2 regions of the Streptomyces sp. NPDC002055 genome follow, and region 2 is predicted to be linked to the other one. Evidence: riboswitches for the same ligand, from Rfam matches in the RefSeq annotation. Region 2 holds a riboswitch; the other holds the start of a gene.
The links. Region 2 has a riboswitch for cobalamin ahead of metE (5-methyltetrahydropteroyltriglutamate--homocysteine S-methyltransferase). Riboswitches for the same ligand answer to the same signal wherever they lie in the genome.
Positions count from the first base shown of each region.

Region 1: it holds a riboswitch for cobalamin, as region 2 does, so the genes downstream of both, ABT112_RS00565 (energy-coupling factor ABC transporter permease) here and metE (5-methyltetrahydropteroyltriglutamate--homocysteine S-methyltransferase) in region 2, are expected to answer to the same signal.

Region 1 covers NZ_JBEOXS010000001.1:127,174-138,492, reverse strand. Annotated here, with positions in the region: gene ABT112_RS00605 (SpoIIE family protein phosphatase) at 1-655, opposite strand, end outside; gene ABT112_RS00600 (SCO0930 family lipoprotein) at 883-1,911, opposite strand; gene ABT112_RS00595 (cupin domain-containing protein) at 2,271-2,600, opposite strand; gene ABT112_RS00590 (TIGR03086 family metal-binding protein) at 2,785-3,348, opposite strand; gene ABT112_RS00585 (DMT family transporter) at 3,962-4,882, shown strand; gene ABT112_RS00580 (energy-coupling factor ABC transporter ATP-binding protein) at 5,063-5,908, opposite strand; gene cbiQ (cobalt ECF transporter T component CbiQ) at 5,905-6,654, opposite strand; gene ABT112_RS00570 (energy-coupling factor ABC transporter substrate-binding protein) at 6,659-7,027, opposite strand; gene ABT112_RS00565 (energy-coupling factor ABC transporter permease) at 7,024-7,716, opposite strand; cobalamin riboswitch at 7,746-7,940, opposite strand; gene ABT112_RS00560 ((2Fe-2S)-binding protein) at 8,156-8,893, opposite strand; gene ABT112_RS00555 (chaplin) at 9,161-9,400, shown strand; gene ABT112_RS00550 (GNAT family N-acetyltransferase) at 9,653-10,219, opposite strand; gene ABT112_RS00545 (VOC family protein) at 10,337-11,074, opposite strand; gene ABT112_RS00540 (FUSC family protein) at 11,226-11,319, shown strand, end outside.
Region 2 covers NZ_JBEOXS010000044.1:42,978-54,296, reverse strand. Annotated here, with positions in the region: gene ABT112_RS24815 (helix-turn-helix domain-containing protein) at 1-979, opposite strand, end outside; gene ABT112_RS24810 (ATP-binding protein) at 1,136-1,555, shown strand; cobalamin riboswitch at 1,655-1,842, shown strand; gene metE (5-methyltetrahydropteroyltriglutamate--homocysteine S-methyltransferase) at 2,013-4,343, shown strand; gene ABT112_RS24800 (GNAT family N-acetyltransferase) at 4,458-4,979, opposite strand; gene ABT112_RS24795 (helix-turn-helix domain-containing protein) at 4,976-6,241, opposite strand; gene ABT112_RS24790 (ATP-binding protein) at 6,469-6,882, shown strand; gene ABT112_RS24785 (hypothetical protein) at 6,879-7,079, shown strand; gene ABT112_RS24780 (GntR family transcriptional regulator) at 7,154-7,936, shown strand; gene ABT112_RS24775 (TIGR03364 family FAD-dependent oxidoreductase) at 8,111-9,232, shown strand; gene ABT112_RS24770 (phosphonatase-like hydrolase) at 9,238-9,966, shown strand; gene ABT112_RS24765 (ABC transporter ATP-binding protein) at 9,963-11,123, shown strand; gene ABT112_RS24760 (2-aminoethylphosphonate ABC transporter permease subunit) at 11,116-11,319, shown strand, end outside.

The DNA of each region.
Region 1 (11,319 bases), on a different contig from region 2:
CCAGCTCCGGGACGTTGCTGCCCTCCTGGCCCTCGACGACGACCCGCATCCGGCCGTCCTCCAGCAGCCCCATCACCAGGCTGACCGCGCCGAGCCGGCCCATGCCCTGGCTGTCGGCCAGCACGTCGATGACGTCCTGCACGGTGATGGCGTGGGCGAGGGCGGCGGTGGTCTCCTCCACGACGCTGGTCTGGCGCCGCCGCTCTTCGGCGAGGGCGAGGCGTTCCGCGGAGTGCGCGAGTTCCGCGGTGGCGTCGCGGATGATCCCGACGACGCGGTGCGGGCGGCCGTCGCTGTCGCTGTCGCGGTGGACGTAGCCCTGGGTGTGGGTCCACCGCAGGGAGCCGTCGCGGCAGCGGGTGCGGAAGTAGGTGCCGAAGGTGGTGCTGCCGTCCCGGAGCGCCTGCGCGACCACGGCGTCCAGGCGCCGGGCCTCGGACGCGGGGATGTGCCGGGAGAGGGTCGCCGGGTCGCCGTCGTAGTCGTCCGGTTCCAGCTCGAAGACGCTCAGGGCGGCGGCGTCCAGGTGCATGCGGCCGCTGTCGAGATCCCAGTCGAAACTGCCCATGCGGTTGAGCGCCAGATTGATCTCGGGGCGCATGGGCCACTCGTCCGGCAACGGGGTGGAGGCCGGGGCCGTTCCCCGATCAACCATGTCACCCTCCCGGAGCGGCGGGGAACCGCGCGGGGCGGCGCGCCGACGGTCAGCTGTGCCCTTCAGCGCAACTCTGTCATTGTTTGCCCGATTTTTCGAAAGATGGTGGCAGACCCGGCGGTGGCAGGCCCGGTGCGGCGGAGCGGCCGACGCACTGGTCATCGGCCCCTCCGCCGCACCGTTCCCGCATGGCCGCGACGGCCGCCCGGTGGGCGGGTTCCGGTCGGCTACTCGACCTTCTCACCGTCGGGTGCGACCACGGACCAGGATTCGCCGACGCCCTGTCCGTTGGTGTCCCCGGGCTTCTCGTCGCCGGTGTACCAGTACAGCAGCCAGCAGTCGATCGCGAGCTGCTCCTCGCCCTCGGGGCGGGTGAACGTGGTGAGCAGCTCGGGGTCGACGCCCTCGACATCGGCCTTGTCCACCGGCTTGGCGGGCTTCCAGGTGTCCAGGCACGCGCCGGTGCAGTTGGACTTCATCGGCCAGGCGGAGTCCTTGTCGAAGCGGTAGAGCGTGCGGCCCTTCCCGTCCCGGAGGATCTCGCCGAGCTTCGGGTCGTTGAAGGTGGAGAGCGCGGGCAGCTTCCCCGCGGCCGCTCCGCCCGGGCCGGCCCCCGCTCCCCCGGCGCCGGCCTCCGCACCGCCACCGCCACCGCCACCGACGCCGGTTCCACCGCCGGCTTCGTCGGAGCCCGACGCCTTGGTGCCGTCGGGAGCGGAGGCGGACCAAGTGCCGCCCACCCCCTCCCCCTTGACCTGCCACGGCTTGGTGTCCTTGGCGTACCGGTACATGGGCCAGCCCGCGACGGTGAGCTGCTGTGTGCCGTCGGCACGGGTCACCTCGCCCAGCAGGGAGGAGTCGATTCCGGCCGCCGAGGAGACGTCCGCCGCGGGGACCGGCGACCAGGTGGTGGCGCAGTCGCCGACGCAGGCGGACTTCGGCGGCTCGGACGAGTCCTGGTCGAAGCGGTAGAGGGTGAAGCCGTTGCTGTCGGTCAGTACGGAGCCGAGCTTCTTGCTGGTGCCGACCATCAGCTGTCCGGCAGGCTGGGTGCCGGGCGACTTGCCGCCCTGGGGCGCCGCCCCGCCGTAACCGCCCTGCCCGTACCCGTTGTTCCCCTTGCCGGGCGCGACACCGGCCTGCCCGGCCGGCTGCACCCCGGTCGCGTCCGTCGGTCCGGATTCCGCCCCGCACGCCGTTGTCAGCATGATCGCCGCAGCGGTCGTCGCGACCGAGGCGTTCCGCCACTTCCTCATGTCCACTCCTGCAGTCCGCTTCCCGTATACGGCGCGGGTGCGCGCCTCCGACTGGGGTGAATACGGACGGTGGCGTCCCGTGTGTTCAACAGCGGCGGTGTTTTCCGTGCCGGACCTCCGGGCGTCCTCGGCCGCCTGCGGACCCCGGTGCGGCGCGGGCGCCGGAAGGTGAAGTCCCCCGTGGCCGGGGCCGGTTCGGAGGCATCCGTTCCGATTCCGCGTTCGCGGCCGGGCCCCGTGGTCCCGCGCGGCACGCCTCGGGTCCGGCGCACGCCGTTCCGTACCGCGCCGCGGTGCCGGCGCACGCCGTTCGGCAGGTGCGCACCGGTACCGCGGAGCGCGGTCCGGAACCGTCCGGACTACGGCTTGACGACGGTGAGCAGCACCGTCGAGTCCTCGACGGCCTCGGCGGCCTGCCGGGTGGGCGGCAGCACGATGAGTTCGCCGTTCACGGCCTCGACCGCGTCGTCGTCGCTCTCCAGCCGCATCCGTCCGGTGAGGACGAGCACCGTGGCCTCGCCGGGGCTGACGTGTTCGGTCATCCGGGCACCGGCCTTGAGCGCGATCAAGGTGTGGCGCAGCAGGCGGCCCGTCCCGCCGAGCGGGGTCACGGCGGCGCGGCCGGCCGGTGCTTCCCTGGCCAGGGCGAGTTGTTCCTCGGCCACGGTCCTGAGCGAGATCTTCTCCATGCGTACCACTGTGCTGCCGTGGGCGGGGCGCCGCACCCGCACCCGGGCACGGCCTCGCACGTCCCGGGGCTGCCGACTCCTTCCGGGCGGGCCTCCGCGTCTCCAGGGCCGTCCGCGCGGCACGCGGGGCGGGGCACCGGTACGCCCTCGCCGCGTCCGGCCGCCCGTATCTCAGGGGCGCCTCTCAGGGGCGGCGGCCGAGCAGGGCGACGAGACGGTCCTGGGCGGATGCCGATCCGGGCACCGGGACCGGGGGTGCGAAGACCCCGACTCCCTGCCAGGCGGCGGCCTGCGGCTCGACGACGGCGAGGACCGCGGCGGCCAGGGCCTCGTCCAGCGATTCGTCGTCTTTGATGCCGCGCCCCAGATCCCAGGCGTGCACGGCGAGATCGGTGGTCATCTGCCAGCCGTACTCCGTGGCGGGAGTGGGGCCGGCGCCGGTCTGCACGGTGCCGTCGAGGGCGCCGTCCCGGTGGAACGCAGCGGCCGACTGCTCCGCGGACCGGTCCCAGGCCCGCGTGGGGTGATCGCCGAGGACATCGCCGTCGAACCGGTCGCCGACCTCGGCGAGCGTCGCGCCGCGCAGCAGCGGCGGCGCCCACAGCTGCTCTCCGACGACATGGCTGACGAGGTCGCGGACCGACCACTCGGTGCACGGGGTGGCGGCCGTCCACTGACCGGCCGCCACCCCGTGCACCCGCCGGGCGAACTCCGCGCGAGCGGCGTCGAACGCCTGGAGCAGTTCCATGGCCTCAGGCCGTTCCGGCGGGGGGCGCCGGCGCGGGCTGGGGCTCCGGGGCCGGCTCGGGGTGGTTCGGCCCCGGCGGCACCGGCGGAATCGGGTCGGGCGGCAGCGGACCGGGGCCCGGCCCCGGCACCGGTCCCGGACCAGGCCCGGGCGGAGGCGTCGGGGTGGGGGGTACGGGGTCGGGGTGCGTCATCGTGTGCCTCCCGGACATGGATCCGAACGGTTGCGGCGGCTTCCCCGCCGACGTGCCGATGGGTACCCCGTCCTGGCCGGTTCAGACCCGCCCTTCGGATCACCGGGCCGTCCGGCCGCCCCGCGCACCGGAAACCCGCCCCTCCCCTCCGGGTACCCCGGAGCACTCCCGGCCGGCCGGGCGGCGACGGCCGAACCCGCTCCGACCAGGGCCGACGTACGCGACTGCGGCGGGGCAGAGGTGCCGGGCACCGCTCGTCCGCCCACAGCGTGCACCCGGGCCTCCACCGGCAGTCGGACCCGGCGGCCCGGCGTACGCCATACGGCGTATGTCAGGTGCGTCCGTCAAGACGACGACAACTGGCCATGGTTCGCCCATCGTTGACCACATGATCAGCAAACGGGCGAGGCGGGGACGCCCATGAGCCCCCTGACCCTGTCCGTGCTGCTGTGCCTGGCGTCGGCCGTCTGCTACGCGGCGGCCGCCGTTCTGCAGGAACGCGTGGCGGCCGGCACGCCGTCGCTCCGGGGCGCGCTGCTCCGGCGCGGCGACTGGTGGGCCTCGGCCGCGCTGAACGGGGCCGGCGGGGTCCTCCATGTGATCGCCCTGGGCTTCGGCCCCCTGACGGTCGTCCAGCCGCTCGGCGTCCTGACCCTGGTGTTCGTCCTGCCGATGGCGGCGGTGACGGTCCGGCGGCGGACCACCCCGGCCGGGCGGCGCGGCGCCCTGCTGACCGCGGCCGGGCTGGCCGGGCTCCTGCTGCTGACCGGGGAGGAGGGACAGCCCCGGCCGCTGTCCGGCGGTGAGCAGTCCGGCGTGGCGGTGGGGACCGCGGCGACGGTGACGGTCCTGGTCCTCCTGGGCCGCCGGGCGCGGCGGCCGGGCGCGCGCAGTGTTCTGCTGGCCGGTGCGTCCGGGGTGTGCTTCGGCATGGCGTCGGTGTTCGTGAAGTCGGTGGCGGAGGCGTGGCCGTCGGTCCCGGTGACCGCGGAGCTGCCGGCCCTGGGCGTGGTGGCGCTGCTGGCGGTCGCGGGGCTGGCCACGTCCCAGGCCTCCTACCGGGGTGGCGGCCTGACCGCACCGCTGGCCACGGTGACGGTCGTCAATCCGGTGGCCGCCGCGGCGGTGGGCGTCGGGCTGCTGCACGAAGGTTTCCGCTTCGGCACGGCGGGGGTTCCGGCGGCGCTCGCGGCCGGGGCGCTCACGGCGTGGGGTCTGGTGGTCCTGACGGCGGACGGCACCGAGCGGCGGGGCCGGTCGCGGACGGCGCCGGTTTCGGTGCCGATGCCGATGCCGATGCCGGTGCCGGTGCCGGTGCCCGCAACGGAAGGGGACGGGTGAGGCGTTGCCCCTGCCGTCGAGGGTGGCGCGGCGCTCCGCGAGCCGGACCCGGCCCGCCCTTCCGGCACGGCGGACCGGGGCGGGGCGACGTACCGGACGAAGCTCCGGGGCCGGGCGCCGAGACCGGAGCCCGGCCCGACCTGACGCGGGCCGGGCAGGCCCCGGGACACCGGCCCGGCATCAGGCCGTTCGCGCCACCGCGTACCCCGCCAGGTCCTCCGGGGTCCGCGGCCCGGTGGTGTCCGGTCCGAGCAGCCCGTGCGCCCGCAGCACCTCGGCCGCCGCCTGCCCCCACGGGCGCCGCAGCCGGGCCTCGTCCAGCAGCCGCCCGTCGGCCAGCAGTTCCGCGGTCGGCCCGGTGCGCAGGCCGTCCGGGGCGAGGACGGCGGTGTCGTCCGCCCAGCGCAGGGCCAGGTCCACGTCGTGCGTGGCCATGACCACGGTGGTGCCCGCCGCCCGGAGCCGTTCCAGCACCTCCAGCAGCCGTTCCTGGCCGTGCGGGTCGAGGCCCGCCGTCGGCTCGTCGAGGATCAGCACCCGCGGTCGCATGGCCACCGCTCCGGCGATGGCCGCTCGCTTGCGCTGCCCGTAGGAGAGCAGATGCGTGGGGCGGTCGCGCAGCGCGGTGATGTCCAGCGCGGCGAGGGCGTCCGCGACGCGTTCGCGCACCTCCGGTTCCGGGAGCCCCAGGTTCATCGGGCCGAACGAGACGTCCTGCCCGACCGATGCGGCGAAGAGCTGGTCGTCCGGGTCCTGGACCACCAACTGCACCGTGGTGCGCAGCCGGCTGAGCCCCGCGCGGCCGTAGGAGACCGTGGTTCCCTCCAGGCGCAGTTCGCCCGCCGAGGGCCGCAGGCCTCCGCTGAGCAGCCGCAGCAGGGTGGTCTTCCCGCTGCCGTTCCGGCCGAGCAGTGCCAGGCTGCGGCCGTCGCGGATGCCGAAGGTGACGTCGTCCAGGACGGCCGGCCCGTCCTCGTAGGCGTATCCCGCGCCGAGGAGTTCCACCAGGTGCGATCCTGCGGTCATGGGGTGAGCCTTTCGAGTGCGAGCGTGAGGGCGGCGATCCCCGCCAGGAGTGCGACGGACGCGGCCACGAAGCGCCGGGAGACCTCGGATTCGGCCACCAGGACGCGGAGCGAGCCGTCGTAGCCGCGGCCCGCGAGCCCTGTCTGCAGCCGGGCGGCGCGCGCGAAGGCCCGGACGAACACGGTGGCTCCGAGCCCGGCCAGCGACCGCCAGGCCGCGGCCCGTCCGGACTTGCCCAGCCGGGCGGCCTGGGCCTGGCGGACCCGGGAGACGGTGTCCAGGAGCAGGAACGCCATCCGGTAGGTGACCAGGGCGACATCGACGACCGCGGGCGGCACGCCCGCCCGCGCCAGCCGGGGCAGCAGGTCGGACAGGGGCGTGGTGAACGAGAAGAGCAGCACCCCGAGCGACGCGGCGGAGGTGCGCAGCAGCAGCTGTCCGGCGTGCGCGGGCCCGTCCGGAGCCAGGGAGAGCGGGCCGTGCGGGCCGCCCAGCCGGACGAGGAGCGGCAGGGCGCCGGTGACGCAGAAGCCGAGCGGGATGCGGTAGGCCCGCCACAGCTGACGGGGCGGCACGGCGGCCGGCCCCAGCAGCAGGACGAGCGCGGCCACCACGACGAGGAGCGACCCCGGCCACGGCGGCAGGCAGACCGCCGACACCGTCAGGCCGAGGGCGAGAACGGCTTTGTCCAGGGGGTGGCGGCGGCGCCAGCGACTGCTGTGCGCCGCCGCGTCGATGGGCAGCACGCGGCTAGGCTGCGGTCTCGCGGTCCGGCGTCGCCGCCCCGTCCTGGGACCCGGAGCCGTCCTGGGACGTGGCCTGCTCCGCACCCTGACGGCGCCCGCGGCGCAGCCCGAAGTAGTACGCCAGAACACCCGCGCCGAGTGCGGCCTGGAGGGCGAACAGCGCGGACTCCACCTCGCCGGACGGCGGTTCGTAGAGCGGGCTGAACCAGGGCTCGTAGTCCGGCCGGATCTCGGTGATCGCGGACTCGGCCTGGGCGTCGGCGCCCGTGAAGGGCTCCTTCTTGTGGTCCCCGAGGCCGAGCGCGAGCGGCAGCACCGCAAGAGCGACGACCAGCACCAGCAACAGCAGGTTGATCTTGGTGTGACGCTTCATCGGGCAACGGCCTCCTGCTTCTCCGCGCGGCGGGACAGCACGCCCAGCCGGATCAGATCCCCCTTGCTGGACTGCGTCAGCAGGCGCATCACCAGCACGGTGAGGATGCCCTCGCTGACCGCCAGCGGGATCTGGGTGACGGCGAAGATGCCGCCGAACTTGGCGAGGGAGCCGAGCACTCCGGTGCCCGGGTCGGGGAAGGCCAGCGCGAGCTGCAGGCTGGTGACGCAGTAGGTGCTCAGGTCCGCGACGAACGCCCCGGCGAACACGGCGGCCATGAGCGGTGCGCCCAGCCGCCGGACCAGCCGGTACACCCCGTATCCGGCCCAGGGGCCGACGATCGCCATGGAGAACGCGTTGGCCCCGAGCGTGGTGAGCCCGCCGTGGGCGAGCAGCAGCGCCTGGAAGAGCAGGGTGATCGTGCCGAGCACCGTCATGATGGGCGGCCGGAACAGGATGGCCCCGAGTCCGGTGCCCGTCGGGTGCGAGCAGCTGCCGGTCACCGACGGGATCTTGAGGGCGGACAGGACGAAGGTGAAGGCTCCGGAGGCGCCGAGCAGCAGCGTGCTCTCGGGGTTCTCCTTGACCTCGCGGGACAGGGACCGGACGCCGTGGACGACGAACGGGGCAGCGGCGGCGCCCCAGGCGACCGCGTGCAACGGGGGCAGATACCCCTCGGCTATATGCATGGGAAAGCGAACCTCTCCAGCACCTCGTGGATGGACGACGCGCCCCGGCCGGTCTCCTGGCTGACGGGTCATGCCGTCCGGACTCCGCCTTCCCGGGCACCGAGCCGGCGGCTCGGCGTCCCAGTGGCTCCCCGAGGGGTGGAACCGGACTTCCCGATCACAGTGGCGAGGGCCGCACCGGTTTCATCACCGGTTTCCCGTACACCAAGGCCCTGAGAGGTTAGTGGGCAGCACGCTCCGGCCACAACCGGGGATCGGTATCGGCCACCGGCGGAGGGCAGGAGCAACGGTGCGCTTGCGGGGCGCGGGCAGCCAACCGCGCGCCCCTCGGGTGAGCATGGTCACTGCCCCGCGGGCGAGCGCGTGGTGGCACGGAGCATCTGCTTGGCCATGGAGTACCCGGCACTGCCCCGCGAGCACACGCGGGGTGGCCGTCGCTTCAGGCGAGCGCGCAGTCGCCGCAGAGGCCGCCGCCCGGGACCCGGTAGTAGAGACAGCAGCTGCGCCGGGTGAAGCCGCCGCCCGCGAGGGTGCCGGTGCCGTGCAGCGGCGGCTCCCGGAACAGCTCTCGGACCAGCGCCGACGCCGTGTCCGCGGCTTCGGCGCGGCCCCGTGCGCGGCAGCCGTCGCGCAGGACGCGGTACGAGCCGAACAGCGCCGACCCGGCGTTGCCCCAGAGCAGTTGCCCCGAAACCGGACATACGGACCGCACGGCGCGGTGCAGGGGTACGAGGTGGCCGTCGACCACCGCCGCGCGCAGCCGGTCCGCCGAGGTGCCGGGATCGGCCGCGGACACGGGGCCGTCCGCAGCGGACACGGGGCCGGGCAGCCAGAGTTCGTCCGGGGCGCTCCGGTCCGGGTGCCACCACAGCCGCTCCGGGGAGAGGTCGGGGAGGGTGCCGGCGAGCACGGCGGAGCCGAGCGCGAGGGACCACAGCCGGGCGGCGAGCCCCTGGAAGACGAGGGACGCGCCCACCCGGAGCTCGTCCGTGCCCAGCCGGCCGGCCACGGTGGTGATCCGGGCGCGCAGCGGGCCGGGGTCCGCGCAGAGCTCCGCGAACGGCACATACCCGTGGGCACGCGGCTCCTCCCCCGGCGCCTCCGCGGTCCGCACGGCGAAGAACGGACCCGCCTCGGCGACCCGGCGCAGGCCTTCGGCCATGGACGTCCCCGGCATGTGACTCCTCTCCGTCGCCCTCGGGATTCTCCCGTACGGACCGACGGCGGCCGGGAGGGCCCCGGGGCGGGACGCTCCGCCCCCGGGCGGCGGGGCGGGCGGGGCGATAGAGCGGCTGAGCGGCGGCAACACCGCGCCCGCCACTCACTCGATCGGGCTAAAGCCACCCACAAGGCGCATCTTCACCTCGTCCGGTGCGTTGATCCGGTTCCCTGCTTGTCACAGGCAGGGAACTTTCTTTCTGTACGACTGAAAAGAGTTTGCGTCATGTCGCGTATTGCCAAGGCCGCCGTTCTGGCCGCCACTGCCGGTGCCGCCCTCTCCGCCGCCGCTGGTGCGGCGGTCGCCGACTCGGGCACCCAGGGTGCCGCCGTGTTCTCCCCGGGCATCGGTTCGGGCAACCTGGTCCAGGCCCCGATCCACGTGCCGGTCAACGCCTGCGGGGACACCGTGAGCGTCATCGGTGTCGCCAACCCCGCCCTCGGGAACTCCTGCGTCAACCGCTGAGGTTTCCTTCGGTCGGCAGGACCCTGTCGACCGGTGACGTCGGGGCCCCCGGGCCCTGACCGCTGAGGGGTGCACGCCGGGCAGGCATTCCGGCTCCTCCGCCCCCTCGGCTGTGGCGCCCGTCCACGGGACGGCGGGCGCCACTTTCCTGTTTTCACACCTCGACGGGCGCGAGGTGAAGCGCCTCCGCGGCCTCCCTCGCCTGCGCGCCCGACACCCGCCCGCGCCCGGCCCCACCGCGGTGTCCCTGCGTCAGCCGTGGGCGCGGTCGGTCGGCATGCGCACGGGTTCCGCCAGGTCGGAGGGGCGGATGCGGTACACGTTGAGCCGCATGTCGTAGTACTTGGTCGTCTCCCCCACCCATTCCATGCCGATCCGGCGGGCCGTCGCCGCGGCCTTGGTGTTGTTGGGGCGGGCGACCGCGAACAGTTCGTCCACGCCCTGTTCGAACGCCCACCGGACCACCGCGACACCGGCCTCCGTCGCATAGCCGCGGCCCCAGGCGTCGGGGCTGAGCTGCCAGCCGATCTCCAGGTCCTCGTCGTAGGGCGGCAGCATCCGGATGACGACCCCGCCGACCACCCGGTCGTCCTCCCGGCGCTGTACGGCCCAGCGGCCCGACGGCCGCACCAGGTTGGGCTGCGACTCCTCCCACGCCTGGAGGACGGCGCGCATCGCGGGCAGGTCGCCGACCCGGTGCATGGCAGGCGTCAGCCAGTGGGCGACCTCCTCGGCGCCGTAGATCCGCAGCGCGGCCTCGGCGTCGCCGGGGGTCCAGTCGCGCACCACGAGCCGTTCCGTACGCAGCGGCGCATGCATGCTCCTCACGCTAGCCGGAGCGGGGCGCCACGGCCTCTCGGCGAGGCGCGCGCCCGGTGTTCAGGCGGCGGGCGCTGAGGCGGCGGCGTTCCGGCGGCAGCGTTCAGACGGCGGCGTTCAGGCGGCGGCGCCGGTCCCCGTGGTCACCGTGAAGAGGCCGCCCTGAGGGTCCCGGAGGGTCGCCGAGCGGCCGATCGAGGAGTCGTCCGGCTCGCCGGTGACCGTGCCGCCCGCGCGGACGGCCGCCTCGGCCGCGGCATCGACGTCCGGCACCCGGAAGTAGACGTTCCAGCGGGGGCGGACCTGGGGGTCCGGATCCGCCTCCACACCGCCCCCGCGCAGCCGCGCCACCTTCTGCCCGCGGGCCAGGACCACCACGGCGTCGTGCTCGTACTCGACCTCGCAGCCGTCGGGCCGTCCGGAGGCCCAGTCGAAGACCTCCGCGTAGAAGATGGCCGCGGCGAAGGCGTCGCGGGTGCGCAGTTCCAGCCACGCCGGGGCGGAGCCGGCGCCGACGCGCCATTCGGGAAGGACCTCGCCCTCCCAGAAGCCGAACACCGCTCCGGCCGGGTCGGCGGCCAGCGCGGCGCGGCCCTTGCCGTAGGTGAGGGGGCCGACCGCCACGGTCGCGCTGCGCTCCCGGATCCGGGCGGCCACCGTGTCGGCGCTCTCGGCGGCGAAGTAGACGGTCCAGGAGACGGGGACCGCCATGGTGTGGGCCAGGGCCCCGATACCGGCCACCGGCCGGCCGTCCGCGAGGGCGACGCAGAATTCGTCGCCCAGGGTGCCGGGGCGGAAGGTCCACCCCATCACCGCTCCGTAGAAGCTCTGGGCGGCCTCGAGTTCCCGCGTCATCAAACTCACCCAGCAAGGCGCTCCGTGCACCGCGCGCGTCGAGGACATGTCCGCCACTGTGCCATCCGCCGCATCCGTTCGCCCGCCGACCCACCACGGATGGACCGGCGCAGGTGACGCTCCCGCCCGACCCGGCGCGATCATGTGAACTGTGCCTGCAGTCCGGGAGACCGCCGTCGGCCTGATCCGGCGGCGCAACGATCCGATCGTCGTGCAGACGGTGCGCTGCACCGTGGCCGCGACGC
Region 2 (11,319 bases):
GCAGTGGCACCGCGCGCAGCGGGCGGTGCAACTCGGTGAACACCCGGGCGTCCATGACCTCCAGTTCTTCGCGGCTCACCCAGTACGCCCAGGTGGGCGCCGGGGCGCCGTCCGTGGTGTCCAGGGCGGCGTGTGCCTCCCCGAGTGCCCGGAGAGCCGGTCGGTGTTCTCCCACGCGGGTGTGCGCCCACGCCACGCGGTCCAGGAACAGAGCGCGCGTCGCGGCCGGGGCGTCCGGTCCGGCCTCCGCCACCGCCGCCTTCGCCAGCTCCAGGCCCTCGCGTTCCCGGCCGCTGTTCGACAGGTGATAGCCGAGACTGCCCGCGAGCTGCGCCACGAGCACCGCGTCCCCGGCCTGCCGGGCCGCGGAGATTCCCAGCCGGTAGGCCCGTTCCGCGTCCGCGCCGCGCCCGGCGTCGGAGGCGATCCAACCTGCGATCTGCCCCAACTCCCCGATCCGGACCAACAGGCCCCGTCCGGTGTCCTCGGAGTGGTGGGACTCACGGAACAGGCGCACCGCGGCACGCAGCTCCCGGAAGGCAGGCACGATCAGGTCTCCCCCGGACAGCATGTCGTCGGCCAACCGGAGGCCGTGCACGCGGGCGGCCAAACCGTCCACGGCGGCGGTACCGACCCGGCGCCCGCAGGGACCGGACCGCTCCAGTGCGTCCCCGTCGGGCAACAGATCTGCCAGGGTGGCCGCGACCCCGGGAAGGGCGGCCCGGGCGTCGCCCCGGGCGTATGCGGCGGCCTGTTCGAGCTCATACAGCGGCACACCGAGTACCTGAGCGAAGGCGGGAAGCCACACGTCCGGAATCCGCACACCGCGCTCCCACCGGGAGACCTCGTTCCGGGTGATCGACTGGGCGCCGGAGACAGCGCACAGCGTCGCGGCGAACCGGCGCTGCGAGTGACCGGAGTGCCGCCGCAGTCCGGCGAGGTAGGCGCCGAACTCCCGCCGCCGGTCAGTGCTCGTCATTCCGGCCCCCTTCCGCATTCCGTATCCATGGTGGCCCCTCCCTGGCCCCCTGGTTGGCTCCTCCGCACGATCGAGCAGACCGGTTTCCTGAACGCACAGCGCCCCGGCGGCCGTGCGACCGGCCCGGGGCCCGGCCGATCCGAGAGAGCAACCGACATGCCGCAACCCACGACTCAGGCGCGCCCGACCGGCTGCCCCGGGTACAGCGAGACCCTGCCGCGCGAGCCCGTGAGCGCCGCGGCCGCCCGGCGCCTGGTGCGCGTCGCACTCGCCGCCTGGGGACTGGACGAGTTGTCCGACGACGGCGCCCTGATCGTCTCCGAGCTGGTGTCCAACGCCGTCCGGCACGCGCGCAGAGAATCCATCCGGGTCGTCGTCGACCGCCCCGAAGCGCGGCGCGTGCGGATCGGCGTCGTGGACTTCTCCCCGGCCTGTCCAGTGCGCGGAAACCCCAGCGCCACGGATGAGAACGGGCGCGGCCTCGCGCTCGTGGGGGAGTTGGCGGAGGTCTGGGGGACCGACCCGCTGCCGTGGGGCAAGCGGGTGTGGGCCGAGTGCGCTCTCAACGTCGACTGACTCCGGCCCGTGGACGGCGTCGGGCCGGAGACCGCGGGCGCCGGTCCGGCATGTGAACGGTGCTGACCACGGCGCCGGACGGGGCTAGGGTGGCCGGTGCAGCTGGTTCGCCGTGTCCGCCAGGCAGGGCGTCGCAAGAGGGAACCCGGTGGAATTCCGGGACTGCCCCGCAGCGGTGAGTGGGAACGACCGCCGTCATACGCACTGGGTCCGACGGGCCTGGGAAGCGACGGCCAGTAGGGGTCTGCCCGGCAGACGTGCCCGCGAGTCCGAAGACCTGCCCGTTGCCCGTGCGCCCACCCGGCGCGCGGAGATCCCGGTGACCTCGAGGGCGGGTCGGCGCACGGAAGCAGGCGGGTACCGCGGCAGCACCGCGTACGGCCTGTCCTCCGGTCGTCCCTTCGCGCCCTCGGCCCGTGCCGGGGTTCTCAGGAGCACACTCGCGAAGGAGAGTTCTGTGACCAGCACATCCGCAGCCGCGCCCGCACGGGCCACCGTGCACGGCTACCCGCGACAGGGCCCGGACCGGGAGCTGAAGAAGGCCGTCGAGGGCTACTGGAAGGGCACGGTCACCGCCGGCGCCCTGCACGACACCGCGGCCGGGCTGCGCCGTTCCCAGTGGCGGCAGCTCGCCGAGGCGGGCCTGGACGAGGTCCCCACCGGCGGCTTCTCGTACTACGACCACGTCCTGGACACCAGCGTCATGGTCGGCGCGATTCCCGCCCGGCACCGCGCGGCCGTCGAGGCCGACGCGCTGGACGGCTACTTCGCGATGGCGCGCGGCACTCAGGACGTCGCGCCGCTGGAGATGACCAAGTGGTTCGACACCAACTACCACTACCTGGTGCCGGAGCTGGGCCCGGACACGGTGTTCACCGCCGACCCCGGCAAGCAGACGGCCGAGCTGCGGGAGGCCCAGGCTCTCGGTCTCGCCGCCCGTCCGGTGCTCGTCGGGCCGGTCACCTATCTGCTGCTGGCCAAGCCCGGGCCGGAGGTGCCGGACGACTTCGATCCGCTCACCCTGCTGGACCGGCTGCTCCCGGTCTACGCCGAGGTGCTCGCCGCGCTGCGGGCCGCCGGGGCGGAGTGGGTCCAGCTGGACGAGCCCGCCCTGGCCCAGGACCGCACCCCGGCCGAGCTGAACGCCGCCGCCCGCGCCTACCGGGAGCTCGGCGGCGCGACGGACCGGCCGAAGCTGCTGGTGGCCTCGTACTTCGACCGGCTGGGCGAGGCGCTTCCGGTGCTCGCCAAGGCACCGGTCGAGGGGCTGGCCCTGGACTTCACCGGCACCGCCGCCGGCAACCTGGAGGAGCTGGCGGCGGTCGGCGGACTGCCCGGCAAGCGGCTGGTGGCCGGTGTGGTGAACGGCCGCAATGTGTGGATCAACGACCTCGGGGCGTCCCTGACGACACTGGGCACCCTGCTCGGCCTCGCCGGCCGGGTGGACGTCGCGTCCTCCTGCTCGCTGCTGCACGTGCCGCTGGACGCCGCGGCCGAGCGGGACATCGATCCGCAGATCGCCCGCTGGCTCGCCTTCGCCCGGCAGAAGACCGCCGAGATCGTCACCCTGGCCCGCGGGCTGACGCACGGCACCGGCGCCATCACCGCCGAGCTCGCCGCCAACCGTGCGGACCTGGCCTCCCGCACCGGCTCGCCCCTCACCCACGACCCGGCGGTGCGCGCCCGCGCCGCGGCGGTCACGGATGCCGACGGCCGGCGGTCGGCGTCGTACCCGGAGCGCTCGGCCGCCCAACGGGCCCATCTGGGGCTGCCGTTGCTGCCGACCACCACCATCGGCTCGTTCCCGCAGACGGGCGAGCTGCGCACGGCACGCGCCGAACTGCGCGCCGGCCGCATTGACGGCGAGGCGTACGACAAGCGCATCGCTGCCGAGATCCAGGAGGTGATCGCCTTCCAGGAGCGGGCCGGAATCGACGTGCTGGTGCACGGCGAGCCCGAACGCAACGACATGGTGCAGTACTTCGCCGAGCGGCTCACCGGCTACCTGGCCACCCGGCACGGCTGGGTCCAGTCCTACGGCACGCGCTACGTCCGCCCGCCGGTCCTGGCCGGCGACATCTCCCGGCCGGAGCCGATGACGGTCCGCTGGACCCGCCACGCCCAGTCGCTCACCGAACGCCCCGTCAAGGGCATGCTCACCGGCCCGGTCACCATGCTCGCCTGGTCCTTCGTCCGCGACGACCAGCCGCGCGCCGAGACCGCCCGGCAGGTCGCCCTCGCCCTCCGCGAGGAGGTGAAGGACCTGGAGACGGCCGGGACTTCGGTGATCCAGGTGGACGAACCGGCGCTGCGCGAGACGCTGCCGCTGCGCTCGGCCGACCGGCCGGAGTACCTCGCCTGGGCCACCGAAGCCTTCCGGCTCGCGACCAGCGGGGTCCGTCCGGACACCCAGATCCACACCCATATGTGCTACGCCGAGTTCGGTGACATCATCCGGGCCATCGACGACCTGGACGCCGATGTGATCAGCCTGGAGGCCGCCCGCTCCCACATGCAGGTCGCCGGGGAGCTGGCCGCCGCCGGCTACCCGCGGGAGGTCGGGCCGGGCGTCTACGACATCCACTCGCCCCGTGTCCCGGATGTGGCCGAGGCGGCGGGCCTGCTCCGCCGGGGCCTGGACGCGATCCCGGCCGAGCGGCTCTGGGTCAACCCGGACTGCGGGCTGAAGACCCGCGGCTGGGCGGAGGTCCGGACGTCACTGGAGAATCTGGTCGCGGCGGCCCGCGAGGTCCGGGACGGACTGCCGGCTCCGACGACGGAGTCCTGACCGGGGCCGACCGGAGGGTGGTGCCGGATGCCCCTGGTGTCCGGCACCGCCCGCGGGCCGCGGGACCGACGGGGCCCCCGCCCACGCATCGCACGGACGTGCAAGCCGCGCGGCTCAGGTCAGCGGCAGATCCAGAAGCATCACGGCGAACACCGGGGAGTCCGGGAACGGCTGGTCCTCCCCCACCTTCCGGTACCCCCAGGACTCGTACAGCGCTTGGACCTTCGGGTGCGTCACATCCACCAGCAGCGCCGCGAGGTGTTCGGTCCGGGCCTCCATGAGCGCCCGGTGCAGCCGCTCGGCCGCACCCGTCTTCCGCCACCGCTCACGCACCATCAGCTCCGAGAAGTGGAACGTGCGCCCCCTCTCCGGCGCCGGATCCACGTGCTCCCGCCACCACTCGCGGCCCTCGGCACCAGGGGCACCGTAGGCGAAGCCCGCCACCTCGTTGCCGTCGTGCGCGATGACGCAGGCGAAGTCCGGGTGGCCGCCCCAGCGATCCACGAACCAGGGAAACCGCTGGTTGAACTCGTCCATCTCGGCCGCGTAGACATCGGCGTGTACATCGATCAACGTCTGCCGGATCTGCGGCAGGTCGTGGTGGCTGAAATGGCGCAGCTCCAAGGCTGAGGTCATCGATCCTGACTCCATTCCGATCGGTGGCGGTCCGTCCACTCTCGCGCGGTGCCGGAGTCCGGCGAAAGCGTGATCAGGTCGCGACAGAAGTCCCCCAAGCGCGACCTCATGCGGCCCGGCAGAGTGGTGCCCTCCATCAACACGAACACCTGTTCCGCAGTGGCGCATGCCTGGTCGATGTCCCGTTGGTGAAGCTGGGTCAGGGCAAGTTGCAGGGTGGCCAACGCGCGATTCCGGCGGAACCTCTCCGGGATGGCGGCCAAAGCACGATGTGACGCAGCCTCAGCCTCGGCAGCGTCCCCGGTGCGGTCACGCACGATGGCCGTGATCGCCAACAGCTCGGCGGGACCGTAGAACGCCACCCAAGCAGGCCGGGGAGTATCCGCAGCTGCCTTGCCCAACGCCTCTTCGGCACACCCCAGCGACCTCAGGGCTCCTCGTCTGTCCCCGGCGTTGGAGTACCCGATGGCCGTGCGCGCGTGGGCGAGGGAAGCGAACAGCGGGTCCCGGCGGGTTACGGCTGTCGCCTGGGCGGCTTGCGCGGCGCTCACCGCTAGGGCATGGTCCCGCTGCTGCCCAGCTGCCATGGCATACAGGTTCCACACATCCAGTTCCGCGATGGAGTCCTGTGCCATGCCCGCCAGGTACAGCGCCCGGTTCAGGTGGCCCTGTGCGCGGTCGCTCCGGCGAGCATCCACGGCCGACCATGCCGCGGCAGTCGTGAATTCGGCGGCCACGCTGAACAGGCGCTGCCGGATCCGTTGGGAGGCCGCCCGCTTCTGGAGGTCCAGTGCCTCGGCGGCACCCGCGAGCGCGGCCCTTTCCAGTGCCTCGTGACCTCCTCTGGCGGCGTCCAGCGCCGTCAGGGCGTCCAGGCCACTGCGGAGGCGCATCACATCGGTGGTGCCGACCGCGTAGGGTCGGGCCGCGACCAGGGGCACGGCTGCTGCCGTCGCCCCGGTGGTGGCGGTCAGGAAGTTCCTGCGGTGCACAGGGTCCTCCGTCCTGGTAACGCTCGGTCGGCCCGCCGGAGGGGTGAAGCCCAGCACCTCGGCGGTACGACCGAATATGGCCTCCAGTGCTTCGCGCTGCCGAGGGTGGGGCCAGCGGGACTTTCCGGTCAGCCAGTGGCGCACCGTGCGGTCGCTCACGGTGCCTTCCCTGCCGAGGGACCGAAGGTAGTCGTTCACGGCCTCCGCCAACTCGACCTGTGTCAGACCCGCTTCACTGAGCGCGGCCGCCAACTGTTCGTTCGCCTGCACGTCTTCACGGTAGCGAGGTGGCCGGGATCACGACGCCGGACCAGCCGTGAAATTTCCGGTTTCCCGCGCTGCACGTCGAAGCGAACTTTCCTCACAGCCTGTCACCGTCCGTCGTTCACTGAGTGACAGGCCGCCGCCGAAGGGACAGTTCGGCGACCGGCCGGAGTGGCCCGTGCCCGCCCCCGTCGGGGCGGGCCGCACCGCCCGATCACTGACGAGGGTTCCTGATGAACATGACCACCACCTCCCGCGCGACCGGACACCCCGGATACAGCGAGACCCTGCCGCGCGAGCCCGGGAGCGCCGCCACCGCCCGGCGCCTGGTGCGCGTCGCACTGGCCGCCTGGGGCCTGGACGACGTGGCCGAGGACGGCGCTGTGATCGTCTCCGAGCTGGTGTCCAACGCCGTCCGGCACGCACGGCGCGAGAGCATCCGTGTGGTGGTCGAGCGCACCGCCGTGCGAACCGTCCGGGTGGCCGTCGCGGACTTCTCCCGTGCGCGGCCCGTACCGCGAGCCCCCGGGAACGGCGAAGAAGGCGGGCGCGGTCTGTTCCTCGTGGCGGCACTGGCGACCGCCTGGGGCACGGACGAGCGGCAGTGGGGCAAGGTCGTGTGGGCGGACGTGGAAGGACGAGGGTGAGCGTCTTGGGGCGGACCCCCTGGGTGGGCGACCTGGTCCAGCACGAGGACGCCGACCGGCGCGGTGTCGTCACGGACGTGCGCGGTGGTGCGCTGTGGGTGCTGCGGCCGGAGCACGGGCCGGGGCAGTGGGCCTCGGAGCATCCGGAGCGGCTGACCGTGGTGACGCCCCGCGAGGAGATGCAGGACCGCCTGTAGGTGCGGAGAGGTCGCGGCACGGCGACGGTCGCCCGCCTGATCGGCCACCGGTGCGCGTCTGCGACGATCCCCCCGTGGACTACCCCAACGACCAGTCGCCCGGCGCCCCCGTGCGGTCAGGCATCCCCGAGCACGGACGCGTACCGAAGTACTACGCCGTCAAGACCCGGCTGAGCACGCTCATCGACGAGCTGGGCGAAGGGCAGACGCTGCCGACCGAGCGCGACCTCTCCGTGCGGTACGAGGTCTCGCGCGAGACCGTGCGGCAGGCACTGCGCGATCTGCTCCTCGAAGGGCGGCTGCGGCGCATGGGGCGGGGGACGGTCGTCGCGGGCCCGAAACTGGAGCAGCCGCTCTCCCTCGCCAGCTACACCGAGGGCGTGCGGCGCCAGGGCCTCCGCCCGGGCCGCACCCTGATCTCCCTCGACCGTTTCCCCTGCCCCGCCGGGCTCGCCGACGAGACCGGTCTCACGCGCGGCGAACCCGTCTGGCACCTGGAGCGGGTGCTGCTCGCCGACGACGAGCGGGTCGGGCTGGAGAGCACCTATGTGGCGGTGGCGCGGGTGCCGGACCTGGACACGGACTTCGACCCGGACTCCTCCTTCTACGGCTATCTGCACGACCGGCTCGGGATCGGCTTCGGAGACGCGGACGAGCGGCTGGAGACGGTGCTCGCCACCCCTCGGGAGGCGCTGCTGATCGGGACGCCGCCGGCGCTGCCGATGCTGCTGATCCACCGGGTGTCGCGGGACGTCGCCGGGCGTCCGCTGGAGCGGGTCCGGTCGCTCTACCGGGGCGACCGGTTCAGCTTCACCACCCGGCTGGGCGGGGCGTCCGCGGCCGGCGCCCCGGACTGATCGCGGGGCGCCGGCGGCCCGCGGGGCAGCGCCGAGAATCATCATGATCCGGGCGATACCCTCCTCCAAATATCACGGAAAGATAACGGGTCTAGGCCAAGCTTGGGTCCGTGTTCACCACGGCGACGCCGACCCGATTCATCCGGGCCACCCGGTACGAGGAGCGTCGTCGCCATGCGAGTAACCGTTGTCGGAGCCGGCGTGCTGGGCACCCTGCACGCCTGGCAAGCAGTCGAACGCGGCCATGAGGTCGTCCATCTGGAACGCGAGACCGAGGCCCGGGGCGCCTCCGTGCGGAACTTCGGCCTGATCTGGGTCGGCGGGCGGGCCGGGGGCGAGGAGCTGGAGACCGCGCTGCGCGCCCGCACGCTGTGGGAGGGGATCGGCGCCCGGGTGCCCGGGCTCGGTTTCCGGCCCGCGGGCTCCCTGACCGTCGTCACCACCGAGGCCGAACGGGCCGTCGCCGAGGAGGTGCTCCGCCGGCCCGACGCCGCGGAGCGCGGCTACCGGCTGCTGGGCGCGGAGGAGACCCGCCGGGCCAATCCGGCGCTGCGGGGCGACTTCCTCGGCGCCCTGTGGTGCGGGCGGGACGCCGCGGTCGAGCCCCGTACCGCGCAGCGCGCCCTCCGGGCCGAACTGCTGCGCTCCGGCCGGTACACCTACCTCGGCGGCCGCGAGGTCCGGGAGGTGGTGGGCCCGGCCGCCGTCCGGGACGACCACGACGAGGTGCACCGCGGCGACGCGGTGGTGCTCTGCACCGGTGCCTGGCTCGGCGGGCTCGTGCGGGAGCTGGTGCCCCGGCTGCCGGTGCGCCGGGTCCGGCTCCAGATGATGCAGACGGCACCGCTGGGCGAGACCCTGACCACCGCCGTGGCCGACGCGGACAGCTTCCGCTACTACCCGGCGTACGGCGGCCCGGCCCTGGACGCGCTGGCCGCGGCGCAGGCGCAGCCGCCGGTCGCCGAGGAGCACCGGATGCAGCTGCTGATGGTGCAGCGCCGCGACGGCGGGCTGACCATCGGCGACACCCACGCGTACGAGGACCCCTTCGACTTCGACGTCCTGGAGGACCCGTACGAACACCTGACGGGCGTGGTCGAACGGATGCTGGGCCGCCCGCTGCCCGCCGTGCGGCGCCGCTGGGCCGGGGTGTACGCGCAGTGCGCCGACCCGGCCCGGGTCGTGCACCGGCAGCAGGTCGCCGACGGGGTGCACCTCGTCACCGGGCCGGGCGGCCGCGGCATGACCTGCTCCCCCGCCATCGCCGAAACCACCGCGAACGAACTGGGCTGGTGACACCGATGACCGACACCACCGACAGCAGCATCGATCTGGTCGTGCTCGACATGGCCGGAACCACCGTCGCCGACGACGGGCTGGTCGAAGAGGCCTTTTCCGCGGCGGCCGAACGGCTCGGCGTCGCACCGGGCTCGCCGGAGCACGCCTCGCAGCTCGCCCATGTGCGCGCCACGATGGGCGAGTCCAAGATCTCCGTCTTCCGGCACCTCTTCGGCGACGAGGAGCGGGCGCGGCGCGCCAACTCCGCGTTCGAGGAGGCCTATCACGACCTCGTCGACGGCGGACGGTGCGCGCCGCTGCCGGGAGCGGTCGAGGCGATCGAGGCCCTGCGGGCGGCGGGCCGGCGGACCGTGCTCACCACGGGCTTCTCACGGGCCACGCAGGACCGCATCCTCGCCGCGCTCGGCTGGCAGGACCTCGCCGACCTCACCCTCTGCCCGGCCGACGCGGGACGTGGCCGCCCCTACCCGGACCTGGTGCTCACCGCGCTGCTGCGGACCGGGGCGGACGACGTCCGCCGGATCGCGGTGTGCGGCGACACCTCGTACGACATGCTCACCGGCCGCCGCGCCGGGGCGTCGGTCGTCGCCGGTGTGCTGACCGGGGCGCACGGCGACGCCGCGCTGCGGGAAGGCGGGGCGACGCATGTCCTCGGCTCCGTCGGCGAGTTGCCCGCCGTGCTGGCCGTCGCCGACGCGGAGGCCGCCCGGCGGCCGGGAGCCCCGCGGTGACCGGGCGGCAGGGCTCGGCGCAGGACGCCCCGGCGGGCATCCGCTTCGACGGGGTGTCGGTCTCCTACGGCGGGACCCCGGTGCTGGACTCGTTCGACCTGACCGTGCGGCCGGGTGAGGTCATGGCGCTGCTCGGGCCGTCCGGCTCGGGCAAGACCACCGCGCTGCGGACGGTCGCCGGATTCGTCACGCCGTCCTCGGGGCGGGTGTTCCTCGGCGACCGGGACGTCACGGAGCTGCCGCCGTACCGGCGGGGCATCGGGATGGTCGTCCAGCAGTACGCGCTCTTCCCACATCTGCGGGTCGCGGACAATGTGGCGTTCGGCCTGCGGGCGCAGAAGGTGCCGCGCCGCGAGATCGGCGCCAGGGTCGCCGAGGCCCTCGACATGACGGGCATGACCGGCCTCGCCCGGCGGTATCCGCGGGAGCTGTCGGGCGGTCAGCAGCAGCGGGTGGCGATCGCGCGGGCGCTGGCCGTCCGGCCGGGGGTGCTCCTGCTGGACGAGCCGTTGTCGGCCCTGGACGTGCAGCTCCGCTCGGGCATGCTGGCCGAACTGGGCCGGCTGCACCGCGAACTGCCGGACGTCCCGGTCCTGTACGTCACGCACGACCAGGTCGAGGCGATGACGCTGGCGGACCGGATCGCCGTCATGGACGGGGGCCGGATCCAGGACTGCGGAACGCCGCAGGAGCTGTACCGCAGGCCCCGCACCGAATTCACGGCCTCCTTCGTCGGACACGCCAATCTGCTGCGGGTGACGGTGCGGGAGACGGCGGCGGACGGTGCGGTCGTGGCCACCCTCGCCGGTACGCGGATCCGCGCCACCGCCGCGGGCGGCGGCCGGCCCGTGCCGGGAGCGGGCGCCGTGCTCTGTGTCCGTCCCCATCTCGTCGCCCTGGGGCCGGGGCCCAACGTGCTGCGCGGCACGGTCGCCGAGGTGCAGTGGCGCGGCCCCACGCACCGGATCCTCGTGGACACCGCGGGCGGCCGGGTCACGGCCGACGTCCGGGAACTCCGGGAAGCCCCCGCCGTCGGCGCGGACGCCGAGGTGCACTTCGCGCCGGAGGACGCGGTGCTGCTGCCCGCACCGGCGGACGAGCCGGCCGCCCGGGAACCGGCGGCTGCGGGTGCGGCTGCGGGGGTGGCCCATGGCTAGCGCGGTACGGTCCGGCGGGCCCGGGCGGCCCGTTGCGGCCGGCGCCGGACCGGACGCGGGCGGGAGCGAGGTCCGCGGGGCGGAGCGGCCATCCCTCCGTGAGCCGGGCGCTCCTCCCGGCGCCCACCGTCCGGGGCGCCGCCGCACCCTGATCCGTCTGCTGTGGGTGCTGCCGCCGGTGGCCGTCCTGGCAGCA